3 regions of the Amycolatopsis sp. NPDC051372 genome follow, and region 1 is predicted to be linked to each of the others. Evidence: riboswitches for the same ligand, from Rfam matches in the RefSeq annotation. Region 1 holds a riboswitch; each other region holds the start of a gene.

What was found. Region 1 has a riboswitch for cobalamin ahead of AB0M56_RS02005 (hypothetical protein). Riboswitches for the same ligand answer to the same signal wherever they lie in the genome.
Region 2: linked by a shared signal. The riboswitch ahead of metE (5-methyltetrahydropteroyltriglutamate--homocysteine S-methyltransferase) and the one ahead of AB0M56_RS02005 (hypothetical protein) in region 1 are both predicted to bind cobalamin.
Region 3: linked by a shared signal. The riboswitch ahead of cobN (cobaltochelatase subunit CobN) and the one ahead of AB0M56_RS02005 (hypothetical protein) in region 1 are both predicted to bind cobalamin.

The regions. Positions count from the first base shown of each region.
Region 1 is NZ_JBFBAF010000001.1:414,498-421,410, reverse strand. It holds gene AB0M56_RS02020 (ECF transporter S component) at 1-316, opposite strand, end outside; gene AB0M56_RS02015 (ATP-binding cassette domain-containing protein) at 313-1,911, opposite strand; gene AB0M56_RS02010 (CbiQ family ECF transporter T component) at 1,908-2,984, opposite strand; gene AB0M56_RS02005 (hypothetical protein) at 2,974-3,588, opposite strand; cobalamin riboswitch at 3,641-3,776, opposite strand; gene AB0M56_RS02000 (Gfo/Idh/MocA family oxidoreductase) at 3,820-4,716, shown strand; gene AB0M56_RS01995 (VanZ family protein) at 4,975-5,631, shown strand; gene AB0M56_RS01990 (GNAT family N-acetyltransferase) at 5,823-6,566, shown strand; gene arfB (alternative ribosome rescue aminoacyl-tRNA hydrolase ArfB) at 6,563-6,913, opposite strand, start outside.
Region 2 is NZ_JBFBAF010000010.1:204,667-211,579, reverse strand. It holds gene AB0M56_RS17865 (ribonucleotide-diphosphate reductase subunit beta) at 1-773, shown strand, start outside; cobalamin riboswitch at 862-1,077, shown strand; partial or broken gene metE (5-methyltetrahydropteroyltriglutamate--homocysteine S-methyltransferase) at 1,172-3,428, shown strand; gene AB0M56_RS17855 (cytochrome P450) at 3,588-5,078, shown strand; gene AB0M56_RS17850 (diguanylate cyclase) at 5,246-6,913, shown strand, end outside.
Region 3 is NZ_JBFBAF010000013.1:61,636-68,548, forward strand. It holds gene AB0M56_RS20760 (alpha/beta fold hydrolase) at 126-896, opposite strand; gene cobN (cobaltochelatase subunit CobN) at 1,176-4,784, opposite strand; cobalamin riboswitch at 4,817-4,944, opposite strand; gene AB0M56_RS20770 (hypothetical protein) at 4,972-5,589, opposite strand; gene AB0M56_RS20775 (helix-turn-helix transcriptional regulator) at 5,600-5,833, opposite strand; gene AB0M56_RS20780 (ABC transporter permease) at 5,840-6,721, opposite strand; gene AB0M56_RS20785 (ABC transporter ATP-binding protein) at 6,721-6,913, opposite strand, start outside.

The DNA.
Region 1 (6,913 bases):
GCAGGAAGAACACCAGCTCGATGCCGCCCGTGCCGGCGCCGAGCGGCCGCAGCGCCGCGTCGACGGCGGAGAGGACGCCGAGCAGGGCCAGGGCCTTCGCGTCGAGACCGCCGCTGGAAAGTTCGGCGAGCACGATCAGGATCAGCACCGGCAGCGTCGCCATGAAGATGAACGGCGCGTCGGCGGTGTGGCCCGAAGGCGGCGTGGACACGAAGAGCGGCCAGCAGAACATTGCCAGGCCGAGTGCCACGGCAACCACGAGCACGGCGGCGGTTCGCAGCCGGATCCGCACGGCCGGGCCGAGGAAGTCGATCACCTCAGCGCCTGCTCGACCTCGGCGACCGTCAGCCATTCCTGCGGCGCCAGGACCTTCGCGACCTGCGGTGCGAACGCCGGGGACGACACGACGACGTCGGAGGTCGGGCCGTCGGCCACGACCTCGCCTTCGGCCAGCACCACCACGCGGTGCGCGGCCACGGCGACGAATTCGACGTCGTGCGTGGCCAGCAGGATCGCGTGGCCTTCGGCGGCCAACGCGGCCAGCGCCGAGGCGAAGTGGCGCTTCGCGGGATAGTCCAGGCCGCGCGTGGGCTCGTCGAGCAGGACGACGGGCGGCGCGGCCGCCAGCTGCACGGCCAGCACGAGCGCGAGCCGCTGTCCTTCCGAGAGGTCACGAGGGTTCGCATCCGCGGAGACATCCGAAACCAGCCGGTCCAGCAACGCCCGGGCCGTGCCCGCGGCGGCGCCCGATTCGACGTCTGCCTGCCGGCACTCGGCGGCCACGGAGTCGAGGTACAGCAGGTCGGACGGCGTCTGCGGCACCAGACCGACACGCGACCGCGCCGCCCGCGGCCGCACCGAAGCCGGGTCCGCCCCCAGCACGTCGACGGTTCCACCCGAGCGCGGCCCACTGCCCTGCAGCGCCCACAGGAGCGAAGACTTGCCGGACCCGTTGCGCCCCATCAGCGCGACGACCTCGCCCCGGCCCAGCCGCAGGTCCACCCCACGCACGGCCATTACGCCCCCGTAGCGCACCTGCACCCCCTGCGCGGTGAGCGCGTCCTCCGTAGGCACGCCGGCCGCGGCAGGGCGGGTCACCGACGAGAGGCGCTCCCGCAACGGCCCGGCCCGCCGCCGCGCGTCTCGCACCGAGAGCGGCAGCGGCGACCACCCCGCGAAGCGGCCGAGCTCCACGATCGGCGGCGCCACGTCGGCGTCCGCGAACACCTCCGCCGGCGGTCCGGACCGCACGGAACCGTCGCCGGGCAGGTAAAGCAGCCGGTCGGCGTACTGCGCCACGCGCTCCATCCGGTGCTCCGCGACGACGACTGTCGTGCCGAGGTCGTGGACCAGCCGCGTGATCGCGGCCAGCACCTCCTCGGCGGCCGTCGGGTCGAGGGCGGACGTCGGCTCGTCCAGCACGAGCACGCGCGGGTGCGCCGTGAGCACGGACCCGATCGCCACGCGCTGCTGCTGGCCGCCCGAAAGCGTCCGAAGTGGACGGTCGCGCAGCTCGGCGATGCCCAGGAGGTCGAGCGTCTCCTCGACGCGCTTGCGCATCACGTCGGGCGCCACGGCCAGCTGCTCCATCGCGTATGCGAGCTCTTCCTCGACGGTGTCCGTGACGAACCCGGCGAGCGGGTCCTGCCCCACGACGCCGACCACCGAGGCCAGCTCACGCGGCAGGTGCGTGGCTGTGTCCAGGCCGTCGACGAGCACGCGCCCGGCCAGGGTCCCGCCGGTGAAGTGGGGCACGAGCCCGTTGATGGCGCCGAGAAAAGTCGACTTGCCGACCCCCGTGCGCCCGGCCACGAGGCACAGCTCGCCTTCCTCCACCACGAGGTCGACGCCGCGCAGCACCGGCGAGGAAGCTCCGTCGTAGGTGACGGTGACCTGTGAAAACTCGATCATCGAGCCACCTCGGCGACGGGCAGTGGCCGCGGCGCGAGCCAGGCCGGCAACGCCGCGATCAACACGGCCAACGCCGGCAGCAAGGGCAACGTCGGCCAGCTCGGCGGGCTCACCGACGTGGCCAGCTGCGCCGGCGAGGAAGCCAGCAGCAGCCCCGCCGACGCGACCCCACACAGCACCACCAACGTCTCCGGCAGCCGCCACGGATCAGGCCGGTACGCCGTCCGCCGGATCCGCCGTCCGCCCAGCACGAACCCGGCGGACGCCACGGCCAAGCCCGCCACCAGCATGGGCACGCCGAGCCAGCTCGACGACCCGTCGAGCACCCCGTACACCCCGACGGCGACCCCGAACAGCCCCGCGAGCACGCAGGTCGCGATCAGCACCCGCACGCGCGGCGCGAGGTAGCCACGCCGGCCGTAGCCGCGCGAGTCCATGGCCGCCGCCAGCAGGAGCGAGCGGTCCATCGCGTCGGCGAGCACCGGCACGAAAACCCCCTTCACGAACCTCAGCCCCCGGCCGCGCGCCGCCCGCAGCCGTCGCGCGCGCCGCACCCGCTGCACGCTCTCCACCAGCTGGGGCGCGACCGAAAGCGCCACCGTGACGGCCGTGCTGACCTCGGCCAACGCGCCGGGCACGGCCTTGAGCAGGCGTTTCGGGTTGGCCAGCGCGTTGGCGGCGCCGACGCAGAGCACGATCGTGGCCAGCCGCAGCCCGTCGTAAAAGCCGCCGAGCAGCTCCTCCGCCGACGTCGGCCCCAGCAGCTCGATCCCGGCGGCCGCGGCGGGCAGCGGGATCGTCGGCAGCGTGAAGAGCACGTGGCCGCCGTCCTCGCCGCCGCTGAGGATGCGGAACAGCACGCGCGACACCACGATCACGCCCGCGACCAGCGCGTACACCCGAAAAGCCAGCGCCCACGGCGCGTCGCCCCGGCGGTTCACCACCACGAACCCGGCCACGGCGATCACCAGCGCGAGCAGCAGCGGGTTGGTGGTGCGGCTGGCGGCGACGGCGAGCGCGAGCGCCCACACCCACCACGCGCCCGGGTGCAGAGCCCGCGCGTTACCGGGCAGCACGCCTGCGCCGCAGCCCGACGACCACACCCGCGACGACGAGCACCGCGATCACGACGAGCCCGATCACCAGGCTCCACGGGAAACCGCTGCCGCCGGAATCCGTGGCCGCGGCCGCGGGCGCAGGCACGTTGGCCTTCCGCACCGGCGCCACCCGCGGCGGCGGGTAGTCCTGGAAGGACTTCTTGTGCGCGAACGACCAGCCCTCGAAGCTCCCCGCCGGCGGCTTCCAGCCCTGCACGCCGACCTGGCTCGAAGCCCACTTGCCACCGTCGGTCGCCGTCCAGAAGCTCCACGACGCGCTCTCCGGCGGCATCCCCGAGCACGACTGGTCGGCCGGTTTGCCCTCGATCTTGCAGATCAGCGCGAGGCCGTACTTGCCGACGCCCGCGATGTCGAGGCCCGCGTTCTGCATGGCCGCCACGCCGTCGGCCTGCGGCCCGGGCGCGCAGCGGATCAGGGTGTCGCCACTGAGGTCCTGGAAGTCGACGACCACCGTCACGCCCGTGGCGTCGGGGCAGTACCCCGCGGCGCCCTTGCCGGGCACGGTCGCGGTGGCGGGACTCGCACCGGACAGACCGGCGGTGACCAGGAGCGCGGCCACGGCAAGGAGCCGGGCAGAAAAGACAGGGAACAACCGCATCGTTGATGAACCTCGCATCGAATCGGACCACGGCGGGCGATCCGGCTCACGGCCGCACGGGCGGCCGCTCACGGTTGCGGGTCAGCGCCGGATTCCCACCGGCTTCCCCCGATCGTGGTGTACAGCTGACCGACGTTAACCCACCGGAGGTACCCGCCGGAAGCGGCGCCGGACACACTTACACTGCCGGGCGTGGACGTCGGACAGCTGCGCATCGGCCTCGTCGGAACCGGTCCCTGGGCGACCACGGTGCACGCGCCGGGCCTGACCGAACACCCCGGCACCGAGCTCACCGCCGTGTGGGCGCGCCGCATCACCAGCGCCCGTCCGCTGGCCGAGGCCCACGGAGCCGTCGGCACCGACGACCTCGACGAGCTGTTCTCGCTGGTCGACGCCCTCGCCTTCGCCGTGCCGCCCGCCGTGCAGGCGGAGATCGCGACGCGCGCGGCCGAGACCGGCAAGCACCTGATCCTCGAGAAGCCGATCGCCGCCGACCTGGCGAGCGCCCAGCGGCTGGCCGACGCCGTGGACAAAGCCGGCGTCGCGTCGCTCGTGATGCTCACGCTGCGGTTCTCCCAGCAGACGCGCGAGTGGCTCGACGGCCTCGCCGCCTCGGGCGGCTGGCGCGGCGGTGGCGCGCGCTGGCTGTCGGGCGCGCTGCTCGGCGGGCAGTACTCGACCTCGGCCTGGCGCCTCGACGCGGCCGGTGGCGCGCTCGCCGACATCGGCCCGCACGCGTTCGACCTGCTCGACGCCGCCCTCGGCCGCATCACCGACGTGCTCGCGGCTCACCGTGGCCCCGACGACCTGTGGCAGCTGATGTTCGCCCACGAGGGCGGCGCCACGAGCACCGCGACGCTGTCGCTGCGACTGCCGGTTCAGCCGAGCGTGGTCGAGGTCGCGGTCTACGGCGAGCACGGCTACCGGACGCTCGGTCGCAAACCGGGCACCGCCGGGGAGTCCTACACGGCACTGCTGGACGACTTCGCGGCCATGGTCGCGAGTGGCACGACCACGCATCCGTGCGACGTCCACCGTGGCCTGCACCTGTCCGCGCTCATCGGGAAGGCGCGCGAGCTCGCCGGGTAGTACACAGGCTCGAACCCTTGATTTCCGTTGTGAAACAAGGCTTTTCACCAAGTCGGCGAAATCCTTCCACAGGGTTGTCCACAGCATCCACTATGGACGGTCCGCGCCTCGACCGAACCACGGGAAGCCGTTTCGCGCCACCGGAAAGATCACCGAATAGTGCGGCCCGCTGAGCATGCCGACTCGAACCGGCAATGCGAAGGTTGATCTTGGGAGGGCGGGAAGAAGCAGTTCAGAGGGGTTCGAGAAGGGAAGCGCATGGGCGCCTTGCTGCGCGCTTTCTGGGGGATCATCCCGATCACGGCCATCGCGTTGCCGTACGCGCTGCTCTGCTGGCCCTTGCTCGCCGCGCGGAGGCGGCGAAGAAGCAGCATCAGCCTCGGCCACGCGTCGGCGACCGCGGCCGTCGACGTGACGGCGGTGACGATCGGCGCGCTCGTGCTCTGCCTGGTCATCATGCCTGTCGGCACAGCTTCGGGGAGCACCCTCGATCTCGTGCCCGGTGCCGACCTCGCCGCCGCGCTGTCCGACGACGGATCGCTTTGGCAAGTCGTCGGCAACCTGCTTCTCCTGTGCCCGCTGGGCGCGCTCGTGCCGCTGCGCCTGCGCCGGCTGCGGTCGATCAGCCGGATCACGCTCACCGCCTTGAGCGCGTCCGTGCTGGTGGAGGTCACGCAGTTCCTCATCCACAGCGGCCGCGTGACCTCGACCGACGACGTGCTGCTCAACACCATCGGCGCCGCGCTCGGTGCCGCCCTGACCCGCCGCGGCTGGCGCTACTTCGACGTGGTGCCCGTGGTCGCGATCCCGCAGCAGGTGCGTCGGACCGTCTGCAACGCGCCTGTCCGCCTGCGCGTGCCGCGTTCGGTGTGGGACACGCGCTACGCCGGGATCGGCCACCGCGAACGGCGCTGAGTTAAATCGGTTGCCCCAGCTGGGACACTGAAAGCTCTCGGATCTTCGGACGAAGGAACGCCTATGTTTGCCGCCGCTGCTCGCGACGGCCGAGGTCAGGCCTGACGCGAGCCCGTCAGCCGTCCTCCCATGCCCTGCCCTTCTCGGCAGCGCGCGTGTGTCTCCTTCGACCCCGAAAGGGATCACCCAGCATGTCCGCCCTTCAGGCGTATGTCCGTGCCACCGCGCCCCGAGGCCGTGACGTCGAACGGATCGGCCCGTTCCTCGCGACCTTCTCCCGCACCACCGGCCACCCGATGCTCAACTACGCGATCCCCGATGACGGCGCCGAGCCGTCACCGGCGGAGATCACCGCGCTGACCGAGGCGTACGCGGGCCGCGGCCTGCAGCCCCGGCTCGAGTTCTTCACCGAAGCCGCGCCCGGCCTGGAGGACCTCCTCGTCGCGCAGGGCTACTCGCTCGAGCGGCGCATCCCGCTCATGACCTGCACCCCGGCCGACTTCGTGGACCACCCGGCACCCGCCGGGATCGTGCTCCGTGTTCCGGAGACGGACGCCGACCTGCGCAGCCTGCGTTCGGCGCAGAACGTGGCCTTCGGCGAGTCCCCGGAGGTGTCCGACGCCGAACTGGCGAGCACCCGCTCGTTCGGCGACCGCGCCGTGCGCGCCGAGGACACCGCGACGGGCGCGGTGATCGGCGGCGGGTTCGCGCTGGACATCGTGGACGGCGCGGCCGAGATCGCCGGCATCGCCGTCGCCGAGGCCTACCGCCGCCGGGGAATCGCCGCGGCGATCACGGCGCATCTCACGCGTCTGGTCCACGAGCGAGGTGGCCCCACGGCCTTCCTCACCCCGGGCGATCTGGGCATCGCCACGGTCTACCGCCGCGTCGGCTACCAGCCGGCCGGCGAGTGCGTGCACCTGTCGGTGAGCTAGTCGTCGAACCGGCCGCCGCGGCCGCGTTTCACGTCGCTGCGGCGTTTCTTCGCGGCCAGGCGGCGTTCCTTCGAACCCCGGGAGGGTTTGGTGGGACGCCGCTTGGCCGGCGGCGGCGCGGAAGCCTTGATCAGCAGGTCGGCGAGGCGTTCACGCGCGGCGTCGCGGTTCTGCAGCTGCGAACGCTGCTCGCTGGCCGCGATGGTGATCACGCCGTCGACCAGGCGACCCGCCAGCCGCGCCACGATCCGCTCGCGCAACGACTCCGGGATCACCGCCGACCGCGCGACGTCGAACGAGAGCTCCACGCGCGAGTCGGTGGTGTTCACGCCCTGCCCGCCCGGTCC
Region 2 (6,913 bases), on a different contig from region 1:
TGGCCAACAACATCGTGCTCGCCGTGTACCGCCAGATCACCAACCCCGAGTGCCGTCAGTACCTGCTGCGCCAGGCGTTCGAGGAAGCCGTGCACACGCACACCTTCCAGTACATCTGCGAAAGCCTCGGCCTGGTCGAGGGCGAGCTGTTCAACATGTACCGCGAGGTGCCGTCCATCTCCGAGAAGGACGCGTGGGCGCTCAAGTACACGCAGAACCTCGAGAACCCGGACTTCGAGACCGGCACGCCGGAGGCCGACCAGGCGTTCCTGCGCGACCTCGTGGCGTTCTACGTGATCTTCGAGGGCATGTGGTTCTACACCGGCTTCGCGCAGATCCTCTCGCTCGGGCGCCGCAACAAGATGGTCGGCATCGCCGAGCAGTACCAGTACATCCTGCGTGACGAGTCGATCCACCTGAACTTCGGCATCGACTGCATCAACCAGATCAAGATCGAGAACCCGCACCTGTGGACCGAAGAGTTCCAGGCGGAGATCCGGCAGATGCTGCAGGACGCGTGCGAGCTGGAAGTCCGCTACGCGCGCGACACCATGCCGCGCGGCATGCTGGGCCTCTCGGCGCAGCTATGCGAGCAGTACATGCACTTCATCACCGACCGGCGCGCCCAGCAGATCGGCCTCGCGCCGATCTTCGGGGAGACGGAGAACCCGTTCCCGTGGATGTCGGAGGCGATGGACCTGAAGAAGGAGAAGAACTTCTTCGAGACCCGCGTGATCGAGTACCAGTCGGGCGGCGCGCTGGACTGGGATTGATCACAGCGGACTGATCCCGGACTCTGGGACCGGGGCGCGGCTTGTGCCGCCCGCAACCCCGACCCGCTAGGCTCGGCCACGCCACAGGTTCGCCAGGGCGTGGCCGGGCTTTTTTCGGTCGTGCCGGTGAGGCAACAGGGAATCCGGTGTGAATCCGGGACTGCCCCGCAGCGGTGAGTGGGAACGAAAGCCGTCACCACGATTTCGTGGTCAAGCACTGGGCGCGAGCCTGGGAAGCGACGGCGAGTAGGCGCGAGGTCGACGCCCACGAGTCCGAAGACCTGCCCGTGGCACGTGCGCCGACGGCGTGCGTGAGTCCGGGCCCCGTGGGACACGGCCTGACCGAACGCGGCTCTCGCGTGTCCGGGCTCGTTGGCGAGCTCGCGAGGAGAGAGCCTGTGACCACCATCGGCACCACCATCCTGGGATACCCGCGCATCGGCCCGGCCCGGGAGCTCAAGCGCGCCCTGGAGCGCTGTTGGGCGGGCACCACCGGCGAAGCGGAGTTGCTCGCCACCGGCCGCGAACTGCGCGCACGGACCTGGTCGCGACTGCGCGACGCCGGGCTGGAGTCGATCCCGTCCGGCACGTTCTCGCACTACGACCACGTGCTCGACACCGCCGAGCTGTTCGGCGCGCTGCCGGAGCGCTTCACGCGCCTCGGCCTCTCATCGCTGGACACGTACTTCGCCGCCGCGCACGGCGTACAGGACGAGCCGGCGCTCGAAATGACGAAGTGGTTCGACACCAACTACCACTACCTCGTGCCCGAACTGGGCCCCGGCTCGCGCTTCACGCTGTCGTGCACGAAGCCCCTCGACGAGGTGCGCGAGGCCCGGGAGCTGGGGATCGAGACGCGGCCGGTACTCGTCGGGCCGGTCACGTTCCTGCTGCTCAGCAAGGCGACACAACCGGATTTCGCACCGTTGGAGCTGCTCGACGAGCTACTGCCCGCATACGCGGAGCTGCTCGCCGCGCTGAAGGCCGAGGGCGTCGAGTGGGTGCAGCTCGACGAGCCGGCGTTCGCCGGTGACCGCACCACGAAGGAGCTCAACGCGCTGACCCGCGCGTACCACGTGCTGGCCAAGGCCGAGGACCGGCCGAAGCTGCTCGTCGCCGGGTATTTCGGCGGGCTCGGCCGCGGGCTGGGCGTGCTGGCCCGCTCCCCCGTTGAGGCGCTGGCCGTGGACCTCGTCACCGACGAGTCCTTTGTGGACGCTGTGGCCGCGGAAGGCGCGTTGCGCGACAAGGAGGTGCTCGCCGGCGTCGTCGACGGGCGCAACGTGTGGCGCACCGACCCGGACCGGGCGCTGGAACGCGCCGCGCGGCTGGCCGGCACCGCGCGGCACGTGAGCGTCTCGACGTCGTGCTCGCTGCTGCACGTGCCCTACGACGTCGAGGCCGAGACCCTCGATTCACGACTCGGGAGCTGGCTCGCGTTCGCCGACCAGAAGGTCGCGGAGGTCGTGCTGCTCGGGCGGGCGCTGCGCGGCGAGCCGGTGGACCTGTCGGCGGCGCGGGCGGCCGTCACTGACCGCGCGACAAACCCGGCGGACGCGGCCGTGGGCAAGCGGCTGACGGCGCTGAAGCGCGAGGACGCCGTGCGGGAGCCGTACGAGCAACGGGCGGCCGTGCAACAGGAATCCCTCGGCCTGCCGCCACTGCCGACCACCACGATCGGCTCGTTCCCGCAGACCACCGACGTCCGCAAGGCGCGCGCCGCCCACCGTGCAGGCACGCTCGACGAAGCCGCGTACGTGGCCCAGATGCACGCCGAGATCGACCGCGTGGTGCGGCTACAGGAGGAGCTGGGCCTCGACGTGCTGGTGCACGGCGAGCCCGAGCGCAACGACATGGTGCAGTACTTCGCCGAGCAGCTCGCCGGGTTCGCCTCGACCGAGCACGGCTGGGTGCAGTCCTACGGCTCGCGCTGCGTCCGCCCGCCGATCCTCTACGGCGACGTCTCGCGCCCGCGGCCGATGACCGTGCCGTGGGCGCGGTACGCGCAAAGCCGCACGGACAAGCCGATCAAGGGCATGCTCACCGGCCCGGTCACGATCCTCGCGTGGTCGTTCGTGCGCGACGACCAGCCGCTCGCGGACACCGCCCTCCAGGTCGCGTTCGCGATCCGCGACGAGGTGGCCGACCTCGAAACCGCGGGCGTGCGCGTGATCCAGGTCGACGAGCCGGCCGTGCGCGAGCTGCTGCCGCTGCGCGCGGCCGGGCGCGAGTCCTACTTCGACTGGGCGGTGCGGGCGTTCCGCGTCGCGACGGCCGGAGCCGCCGAGGGCACCCAGATCCACACGCACATGTGTTATTTCGGAGTTCGGCGAGGTGCTCTCGGCGATCGACGGCCTCGACGCCGACGTGACCAGCATCGAAGCCGCGCGCTCGAAGATGGAGGTGCTCGCCGACCTGTCGGCCGGCGGGTTCGCGCGCGGCGTCGGCCCCGGCGTCTACGCCATCCACTCGCCCCGCGTGCCGGGCGTCGAGGAGGTCGCGGACCTGCTGCGCACGGCGGTCGCCGCCATGCCGGCGCACCGGCTGTGGGTGAACCCCGACTGCGGCCTCAAGACGCGCCGCTACGCCGAGGTGGAGCCCGCGTTGCGCCACCTCGTCGCGGCGGCCCGCCAGGTCCGCGCCGAGCAGGACTGAACAACCCGTAGATCCGGTGCCGGGCGGCGCGAACCACCGCCCGGCACCGATCTACGTCAAGGATCACCCGGATGGAGCCGGCCGAAGGTATTGTCATTCGGTCAACAGCGCGGCACGGTGGAGGTCGGACCGGGGTTCCGCCAGCGAAGGCAGGTCGCCATGACGAGCGCAGTCGGCAAAGTCGGCAAGGTCGGCAAGGTCGCCGAGAGCCTGCGTGAGCGCGTGCCCACGCTCACGTCCATGCCGCTGCCCCGCACCGTCGACCAGCGCTGGCAAGCGGCCACCTACCCAGTGCGCGAACTCGCGGCGCCACCCGCGGGTAGCGGCCTGAAGCCGGTGCTCGGCGACGACGGCCCGCCGGTCGTGGGCCACGCGCTGGAGATGATGCGCTTCGGCCTGGACTTCAGCTTCAGCCGCTACGAGAAGTACGGTCCCGTCTCGTGGATGGGTGGCTTCGGCCGCCGGATCGTCTCGCTGTCCGGCCCCGAGGCCACGCAGATCGCCCTGGTGAACAAGGACAAGGCGTTCTCGCAGGAGGGCTGGAAGTTCTTCATCGAGAAGTTCTTCGACCGCGGCCTCATGCTGCTCGACTTCGGCGAGCACCACCTGCACCGGCGGATCATGCAGAGCGCGTTCACGCGCGAGCGGCTCGTCGGCTACGTCGGGCAGATGGGCCCGGCCCTGCGCGCCGGCGTCGAGGCGTGGCCCGGCGGCACGCGGCCGCGGCTGTACTGGGCGCTCAAGCAGCTCACCCTCGACGTGGCGACGCGCGTGTTCATGGACATGCACTCGCCCGGCGACGCGATGCGGATCAACCGCGCGTTCGTGAACACCGTGCGCGCGGGCACGGCGCTGGTGCGCTACCCCGTGCCCGGCGGCCGCTGGTCCGCCGGCCTGCGCGGCCGGCGGCTGCTGGAGCGCTACTTCGGCGAGACCCTGCCGGAAAAGCGCCGCGCGGGCGGCGACGACCTGTTCGCCGCGCTCTGCACCGCCACCACCGAGGACGGCGACCGGTTCACCGACGCGGACATCGTGAACCACATGATCTTCCTGATGATGGCGGCGCACGACACCACGACCATCACCAGCAGCGCCATGGCCTACTACCTGGCCAAGCACCCGGAGTGGCAGGAACGCGCCCGCGCGGAGTCGCTCGCGCTCGGCGACGACGTGCCGGACATCGAGGCGCTGGAAAGCCTGGAAACGCTCGACCTCGTGATGAAGGAATCACTGCGACTGCGGGCCCCGGTGCCGTCGATGGCCCGCAAGACCACCAAGGACACGGAGGTGCTCGGTCACTTCATCCCCGAAGGCACGCTCGTCGGCGTCTCGCCGACGCTGAACCACTTCACCCCCGACTGCTGGACCGACCCGATGCGCTTCGACCCCGAGCGGTTCGCCGAGCCGCGGCGCGAGGACAAGTCGCACCGGTTCGCGTGGATGCCGTTCGGCGGCGGCGCGCACAAGTGCATCGGGCTGCACTTCGGCAGCCTCGAGGTCAAGGCGCTGATGCACGAGATGCTGCGGACTTTCCGCTGGTCCGTGCCCCAGGACTACACCGCACGCTGGGACTACGTGTCATTGCCGGTCCCCGCCGACGGACTGCCGGTGCGCCTCGAATGGAAAAACACGTTCGAGCACTCAAGGTGACATCACGTCACCATTTGTGTATGGGTCGTCACTCGTTCAGCCGGTAGACACCCCGTTTCGCGCATGATGCCGTGGCATCACTCACGGCCAACTCATACCTAGTGTGGGTCCCTGAACCTTCACACCGGGTCTGAGCTGGCTTTTGTCCGCGCATGAAGAGGTGGAGTGTGCCTGAGCCTGGTGCCGCGCCAGGGTTGGTCGATGTCGCGCGCAAGTTCGCGACGACGCTGACCGACACGAAAGGAGTAACGCTTCCGCCCGCGGAATTGGAGCGTCTCCTGCTCTCCTTCGCCCAGGAGGTCGCGGAGTTCGCGACCCCCGCGTACGAAGCCGCCGTCCTGCGCTTCACCACGCTCTTCTCCACCGCCCCGATCGGGATCGCGCTCGCCGACCCCTCCGGCGTGATCATGGAGGTCAACCTCGCGCTGGCCAAGCTGCTCGGCTCGACCCAGGATCGGCTCAGGGGCAGGCACCTCGCAGACCTGGCCGCCACCGAGCACGGCGCCACGCGGATCCGCGCCGGCCTCGAACGCCTCATCACCACCGACATCGGCAAGGTCACCGAGCGCGGCATCCGCCTCGACCACAGCGAGGACGGCGGCCTCACCACCAACGTCACGCTCGCGTGGCTGCCCGGCGACCGGCCCGACACCCACTTCCCGGTGCTGATGGCGGCCGACGCCGACGACCTGCACCTGCTCGGCGAACGCCTGATGCACCAGAACGTGCACGACCCGCTCACCGGTCTGCCGAACTCGCAGGCGTTCACCACCCGCGTCGAGGCCGCGCTCACCGCGCCCCGCACCGAGCAGATCGCGCTGGTGTACCTCGACCTCGACGGCTTCAAGGTGATCAACGACGGCCTCGGCGCGGGTGTCGGCGACGAGGTGCTGAAAGAGGTCGCGAGCAAGCTGTCGGCGGTCTTCACCGGGCACCACGACGGGTACGTCGCCCGCCTGTCCGGCGACGGGTTCGCCGTGCTGCTGCGCGGCGAGGACCTCACACGGCAGCACGTGGTGAACCTCGTGGACCGCGCGCTGGAGGACCTCAACGAGCCGGTCTACCTGGGTGGCCACGGGATCGGGGTGAGCGCGAGCGTCGGCATCGTCGTGGGCGCGTGCCGCGACGGCGGGCACATCGAGCTGCGCCGGGCCGCGGAACTCGCGCTGCACCGGGCGAAGGAACACGGCAAGGCGAAGTGGATGCTGTTCGACCCGGACGAGGACGCACGCGACCGCAGTCGCTACCAGCTCGGCGCAGTGATCGCGGGCGCGCTGGAGAACGGTGAGTTTTCCCTGATCTACCAGCCCACCGTGAAACTCGCGAAGCCCGACGAGATCGCGGCCGTGAACGCCGGCCTGCGGTGGAACCACCCGGAGAAGGGCGAGCTCGACTCCGAGGACTTCTACCCGCTGGCGCAGTCCACCGGCATGACGGTGCCGCTCGGCAAGTGGCTGCTCGCCGAGTCGCTGGCGGCCACGGCGCGCTGGCGCGAGCGGTTCGGCGACGCCGCGCCCGACGTCTGCATCCGGCTGCCGAAGCGCCTCGCCGGTGACGACGAGCTCGTGATGCTGGTCAAGGAGCAGCTCGACCGCCACGACCTGCCGGCCCGTGCGCTGCGCCTGTGCACCGACCGCGAGTCGATGTTCGACGACAACGGCGAGGTGCACGACTCGTTCACCGTGCTCGCCGACCTCGGCGCCCAGCTCGTGCTCACGATCTCCGGCTCAGCGGACCTCGAGCTCATCCCCCGCCACAGCCTGCCCATTCGGCACGTCATCCTCAGCGGCCCGGTCGTCGACGCGCTCGCCGACGGCGCCGCGGAGGCCGACATG
Region 3 (6,913 bases), on a different contig from region 1:
AGGCCGCAAACGCAAGTCGAAAGCCGCAGCGCGGGCTTGCGCTGCCGGCTGTGGCGAAAGCTGCCGACAACCGGCTGAGGCCACGGCGGAAGCGGTCCCCGGGCCAGGTCCGGACCCCGCCGGAACTAGGCGATCGGTCGGGCGAGGAATGACGTGAGCGCGGCAGCGAACTCCGAGGTGCCGAGCGCGGTGATGTGGTTGCCGGGCACAAGGGTGAACTCGGCGTGGGGCAAGACGGCGGCGAGATCCTCGGCCGAGGCGCGGCGCGGGTCGTCGGCGCCGGCGGTGACCAGGGTCGGGGTGGGGATGTGCGGCAGGTCCGCGGCGGGAGTCGGGACGTGGGTGTCCAGGACGCGGAGCAGGGCCTGGGGGTCATTGGCGAGGGCGGTGATCCAGCGGGCGGCCCGGGCGTCCGGGGCGCCGGGCTCGAGGGGCTCGCCGTTCGCCAGAGCGGTGAGGATGTGGCGGCTCTGGTCGCCGGCCTCGGCGCGCGTGATGACGGACAGGCCTTGGGCCGCCACGATGGCGCGGCCCGGCCGGGCGCCGCGGGCGAGGAGACGCACGACGATGCGGGCGCCGAGGGAGTAGCCGCCGAGGTCGTAGTCGTTGAGGGAAAGCGTGTCGAGCAGGGCGAAGATGTCGTCGGTGAGGACGTCGGGCGGATAGGCCGCCGGGGTGCGCGGGTGGGCGCTCGCGCCGTGGCCGCGCAGGCCGGGCACCAGGACGCGGTGGCCGCGCGCCGCCAGTGAGGCCGCCGGGCCCTGGTTGAGCCACTGAGAACCCGTCGCCGTGAATCCGTGCAGCAGCACCAGCGGACGGCCCTCGCCCAGCGAGCGGCAGGCAAGAACGGCGCCGTCGCGGCCGGGGTAGTGGAAGACCTGTGCGGTTTCGGTCATGTCGCTTCGCCTCCGGGGAAAAGCGCAGGAGCGCGGCGGCCGCGGTGCACGGGTTCGGTCATGTGGGCACGCCTGGGGAAAGTGCGGCGCGAGCGCGAGGAATGCCTGGAATCGGTCATTGCGGGCACGATCTGGCGGAGGGCGCGCAGAACAGCGGCGTCGCCGACAGGATTGTGCGGGGTGCCGGACACCCTGAGAATCTAACGCTACTCAGCGGACCACGGGGGCGGCCCGACCCGGCGGCGCGGTAGGTGAGGGCCGCCGGGAGGGGGAGGGTGGTCACTCGCCTTCGAGGTCGCCTTCCAGGGTGAGGTAGACGTCGCGCAACTGGGCCATCAGGTCGGGGTCCGGGTCGGACCAGAGGCCGCGGTCGGCGGCTTCGGTGAGGCGCTCGATGATGCCGCGCAGGGCCCACGGGTTGGCCTGGCGCAGGAAGTCCTGGTTTTCGGCGTCCAGCACGTACGACTCGGACAGCTTCTCGTACATCCAGTCGCCCACGACGCCGGCGGTGGCGTCGAAGCCGAAGAGATAATCGACCGTGGCGGCGAGTTCGAAGGCGCCCTTGTAGCCGTGGCGGCGCATGGCCGAGAGCCAGCGCGGGTTGACCACGCGGGCGCGGAACACGCGGGCCGTCTCTTCTCCCAGTGTTCGGGTGCGGACGGCGTCCGGGGTGGTGCTGTCGCCGATGTACGACGCGGGCGCGGAACCCGTCAGCGCGCGAACGGTGGCGATCATGCCGCCGTGGTACTGGAAGTAGTCATCGGAGTCGGCGATGTCGTGTTCGCGCGTGTCGGTGTTCTTGGCGGCCACGACGATGCGCCGGTAGGACTGCTCCATGTCCTCGCGCGCGGGGCGGCCGTCGAGGTCGCGGCCGTAGGCGAAGCCACCCCACACCGCGTACACCTCCGCCAGGTCCTTGTCGTCGCGCCAGTTGCCGGAGTCCATCAGGGGCAGCAGGCCGGCACCGTAGGCGCCGGGTTTCGAGCCGAAGATGCGGGTGGTGGCGCGGCGGGCATCACCGTGTGTGGCCAAGTCGGCGGAGACGTGGGCGCGGACGAAGTTCTCCGAAGCCGGCTCGTCCAAGCCCGCGACCAGGCGGACGGCGTCGTCCAGCAAAGTGATCACGTGAGGAAAAGCGTCGCGGAAGAAGCCGCTGATGCGCACCGTGACGTCGATGCGCGGGCGGCTCAGCTCGGCCAGTGGAATGGCTTCCAGGCCGGTGACGCGCCGCGAAGCCTCGTCCCACACCGGCTGCACGCCCAGCAGCGCCAGCACTTCCGCGGCGTCGTCGCCGGAGGTGCGCATCGCCGAGGTGCCCCACACCGAAAGCCCCACCGACGTCGGCCACGAGCCGGTGTCCTCGCGGTAGCGGCGCAGCAGCGAGTCGGCCAGCGCCTGGCCGGTCTCCCACGCCAGGCGGCTCGGGATGGCCTTCGGGTCGACGGTGTAGAAGTTCCGCCCGGTCGGCAGCACGTTCACCAAGCCGCGCAACGGCGAACCACTCGGCCCCGCGGGGATGTAACCGCCGTCGAGAGCGTGCAGCACCGCGGAAATCTCGCCCGAGGTACCCGCCAGCCGGGGGACGATCTCGGAAGCCGCGAACGTCAGCACCCGCGAAACTTCCGCGTCCGCGGTGCCCAGAACTTCAGAGACCACGGCGGGCGCGGCCGACGCAGCCCACGAACGCGTTTCCATCGCCACCACCAGCGACCGCGCCGTGGTCTCGACCGCGTCCACTTCGGACAGCGGGGCGTCGGAGTTCTCCTTCAGCCCCAACGCCGAACGCAGTCCCGGCACCGCCCCCTGCTTGCCGCCCCACATCTGCTGGGCCCGCAGCATCGCCAGCACGAGGTTCACGCGCGCCTCGCCGACGGGGGCCTCACCGAGGATGTGCAGGCCGTCGCGGATCTGCGCGTCCTTCACCTCGCAGAGCCAGCCGTCGATGTGCAGCAGGAAGTCGTCGAACTCCACGTCGTGCGGGCGCTCGGCGACACCCAGGTCGTGGTCGAGCTTCGCCGCCTGGATCAGCGTCCAGATCTGGGCGCGGATGGCCGGCAGTTTGGCCGGGTCCATCGCGGCGATGTTCGCGTGCTCGTCCATCAGCTGCTCGAGCCGCGCGAGGTCGCCGTAGGACTCGGCCCGCGCCATCGGCGGGATCAGGTGGTCGACGATCGTGGCGTGCGCCCGCCGTTTCGCCTGCGCGCCCTCGCCCGGGTCGTTGATGAGGAACGGGTAGATCAGCGGCAGGTTGCCCAAAACGGCGTCGGGCGCGCAGGACGCCGACAGGCCCGCCGTCTTGCCCGGCAGCCACTCCAGCGAACCGTGTTTGCCCAGGTGCACCACGGCGTGCGCGCCGAACTCCTCCTCCAGCCAGCGGTACGCGGCGAGGTAGTGGTGGCTCGGCGGCAGGTCCGGGTTGTGGTAGATCGCCACGGGGTTCTCGCCGAACCCGCGCGGCGGCTGGATCATGATCACGACGTTGCCCGACTGGAGCGACGCCAGGACGATGTCGCCCTCGGGATTTGCCGATGTGTCGACATAGAGCGAGCCCGGTGCCGGACCCCAGTGCTGCTCCATCGCCTCGCGCAGCTCCGCGGGCAACTCGGTGAACCACGAGCGGTACCGCGCCGCGGGGACCCGGATCGGGTTGCCCGAGAGCTGTTCCTCCGTCAGCCACTCCGGGTCCTGCCCGCCGGCGGCGATCAGCGCGTGGATCAACGCGTCGCCGTCCGGCTGGTCGGTGCCCGTCGGCTCGACGCCGGGGAACGCGTCGGCGCCCAGGTCGTAACCCTGCGAACGCATGAGCCGCAGCAGCTTGATCGCCGACGCCGGCGTGTCCAGCCCCACGGCGTTGCCCACCCGCGAGTGCTTCGTCGGGTACGCCGAGAGCATCAGCGCGATGCGCCGCGACGCGGGAGGCGTGTGGCGCAGCCGCGCGTGCGCCAGCGCGATCCCGGCCACCCGCGAAGCGCGCTCGGCGTCGGCGACATAGCGCGGCAGGCCGTCTTCGTCGAACTCCTTGAAGGAGAACGGCACCGTGATCAGCCGGCCGTCGAACTCCGGCACGGCCATCTGGTTGCCCGCGTCCAGCGGCGACAGGCCCTCGTCGCTCGACGACCACGTCGCGCGGTCGCTGGTGAGGCACAGCGCCTGCAGGATCGGGATGTCGAGCCCCGCCATCTCGGCGACGTCCCACGCCTCGTCGTCGCCCCCCGCGCCGGCCTCCGAGGGCCGCGTGCCGCCCGCCGCCAGCACCGTGACCAGCAGCGCGTCGGCACGACCCAGCTCGGCCATCATCTCCGGCTCGCGGTTGCGCAGCGACGCGCAGTGGATCGGCAGCGCGCGCCCGCCCGCGGCCTCGATCGCGTCGGCCAGCGCGTGGACGAACCCGGTGTTCCCGGACAGGTGGTGCGCGCGGTAGTAGAGGATCCCGACGACCGGGCCGTCCGCCGGACCCGAAGAAGCGCGCTCCAGCACCCCCCACGACGGCAGCTGCGCGGGCGGCTCGAAGCCGTCGCCGGTCAGCAGCAGCGTGTCGGACAGGAACCGGTGCAGCTGCGTGAGGTTCTCCGGCCCGCCCTGCGCGAGGTACGCGTGCGCCTCGGCCGCGATGCCCGCCGGCACGGTGGAGAGCTTCATCAGCTCCGCGTCCGGCGTCTGCTCACCGCCCAGCACCACCACGTGCGAGCCCGAGGCACGCAGCGTGTCCAGGCCCTCCTGCCACGACCGCGGCGTGCCCAGGATCCGGACCACGACGATCGGCGCGCCGTCCAGCAGCCCCGGCAGGTCCGCGACGTCGAGCCGGGCCGGGTTCGCGAGCCGGAACACACCCTGTGAAGCCCGGGCGCTGAGCAGATCGGTGTCCGAAGTGGACAGCAGCAGGATCACGGCGTTCCTCACTCGGGGTGTCCGCGCCCCGGGTCGTAGGTCGCGCCGGCGGGAGTTCCTGGCTCCCCGGATCACTCCGGGTCACAGTGGCGGGACCGTCCCGGACTCTCACCGGGTTCCTCCACCTGCCGACGCGTGGTTCGCCACTCACTCTCACGGGCGTGCGAGCCCGCGTCAAGGTGACGTCTCAGACCACGCGCACGGCCACGATCGGCCGCTCGGCCACGCGGTGGGACCGCTGGGCCGTGACGCTCCACGCGTAACCCGCGAAGCCGCCCGTATCCGGCGACGCGTGCAAGACCAGGTGCCCGTAACCGGCGCCCTGACCTGTGGGGGAGCGGCTGTCGGGGAAGTCCGGTGACGTGCCGTGCGGGTCGGCGGTGCAATCGGCCACGGGCACGACGTACGACTTGTCCTCGTCCACGACGGGCGTGCCCCGCACCAGCGCGATGTGCCCCGTGTTCGTCGGCCGGCGGTGCCCGTAGTCGATCACCACGAGATCGCCGGGGCGCAGATCGGCGACGGCGTCCACGCGTGCGAAGTGCGGCACCTGCTGCTGTTCGAAGACCCACCGGTACGTGCGCGAAGGCGGGCTCACCGAGCGGAAGTGGGTGGTGAAGAACTCGTCGTCGGCCCAGTCGTAGACGTGCTTGAGCAGCTGGGTCTGGAACGAGGCGCACTGCGTGTGGTTGCGCCGCGGCCGAGTCCAGCTCACGACGTCGGGCTCGCCGGAGGCCTTGTAACGGTTGGCCTCCGGCGAGAGGCGGTCGATGAAGTCCTCGGCGGCGTGCAGGTGGGCGGTCACCCCATCCGTTCTACGCCGACCGGTCGCCGATCCGCGGGAACGGCTCGGTGGAGAAGAGCACCTCCACGGCCACCTCGAAGAACTCCGCGATGCGCAGGGCCAGGTGGAGGCTCGGGCTGTACTCGCCGCGTTCCAGGTACCCGATCGTCTGGTAGTGCACGCCGAGCGCGTCGGCCAGCTGCCGGCGCGAGATCCCGCGTTCGGCGCGCAGCACCGCGATGCGGTTGTAGACGTTCTCGCTCACCGCGGATCACACACGCTGCAGTGCCCTCTCCCGTCGTTCGGCCACCGACGACCCGGATTCCCGCCGCGCCATGCGCCGCAGCAGCACCGGGGCCAGCGCCAATCCGATCACGGCCCACACGACCAGCACGCCGAGGGTCCACCAGGGCCGCCACGACTGCCCGATCTCCACCACCACCGCCGAGTCCGGCAGCAGCGCCGAGCGCATGCCGAGGCCGAGCCAGTACATCGGGAACACCTGGGCGATGCCCTGCACCCAGACCGGCAGGGCCGTGATCGGGTAGAAGATGCCGGAGATCGCGGTCAGGCCCGTGACCGGCAGCATGACCAGGGCCATCGCCCGCGGGTCGCGGATGAGCGAGCCGATCGCGGCGCCCAGCGGCAGCGTGGCCAGGAGCCCGAGCACCAGGACCCAGATCAGGTCGAGCCACGACCACACGCCGTCCGCGGCCAGCCCGGAGAACAGGAACAGGCACGGCACCAGCACCACGACCAGGCCGGCCACCTGCATGAGCGAGAGCGACACGATCTTGCCGAGGAGGTAGCCGAGCATGCCGTTGGGCGTGGCCTTGGCGCGCAGCAGCGTGCCGTCCTCGCGGTCGATCACGAGCTGGCCGGCCGCGCCCGAGAGGCCGTTGAACACGATCCCGGCGCCGAGCACGCTCGGCACGGTCGCGGTGCCCAGCGAGAACGACGTGCCGGGCAGGTGCGCGTTGCGCATGAAGAACAGCGTGGTCAGGATCAGGACCAGCCAGACCACCTGGCCGAGCACGTCGTCGCGGTTGGTCCACTGCTGGCGGAACTCGGTCAGCCCGCGGCGCAACCCGGTGCGCAGGGCCCTTCGCTTCGCGGCCGCGGCGAACGCCATCGGCGTGGTCATCGCAGTCATCACACACCCGCTTCCACGAGTCCGGCCTCGGCGCGGTGCACCAGGGTCATGTAGGTGTCCTCCAGGGACGCGCGGCGGACTTCCAGGTCGGCCACGGCCTCGCCGTGCTGCTTGAAGAGCTCGAATACGTACTTCGTGGCCTCCGTGGTGGAGTGCACGAAGTGCTGCCCGTGGACGGACCAGCGCACCTCG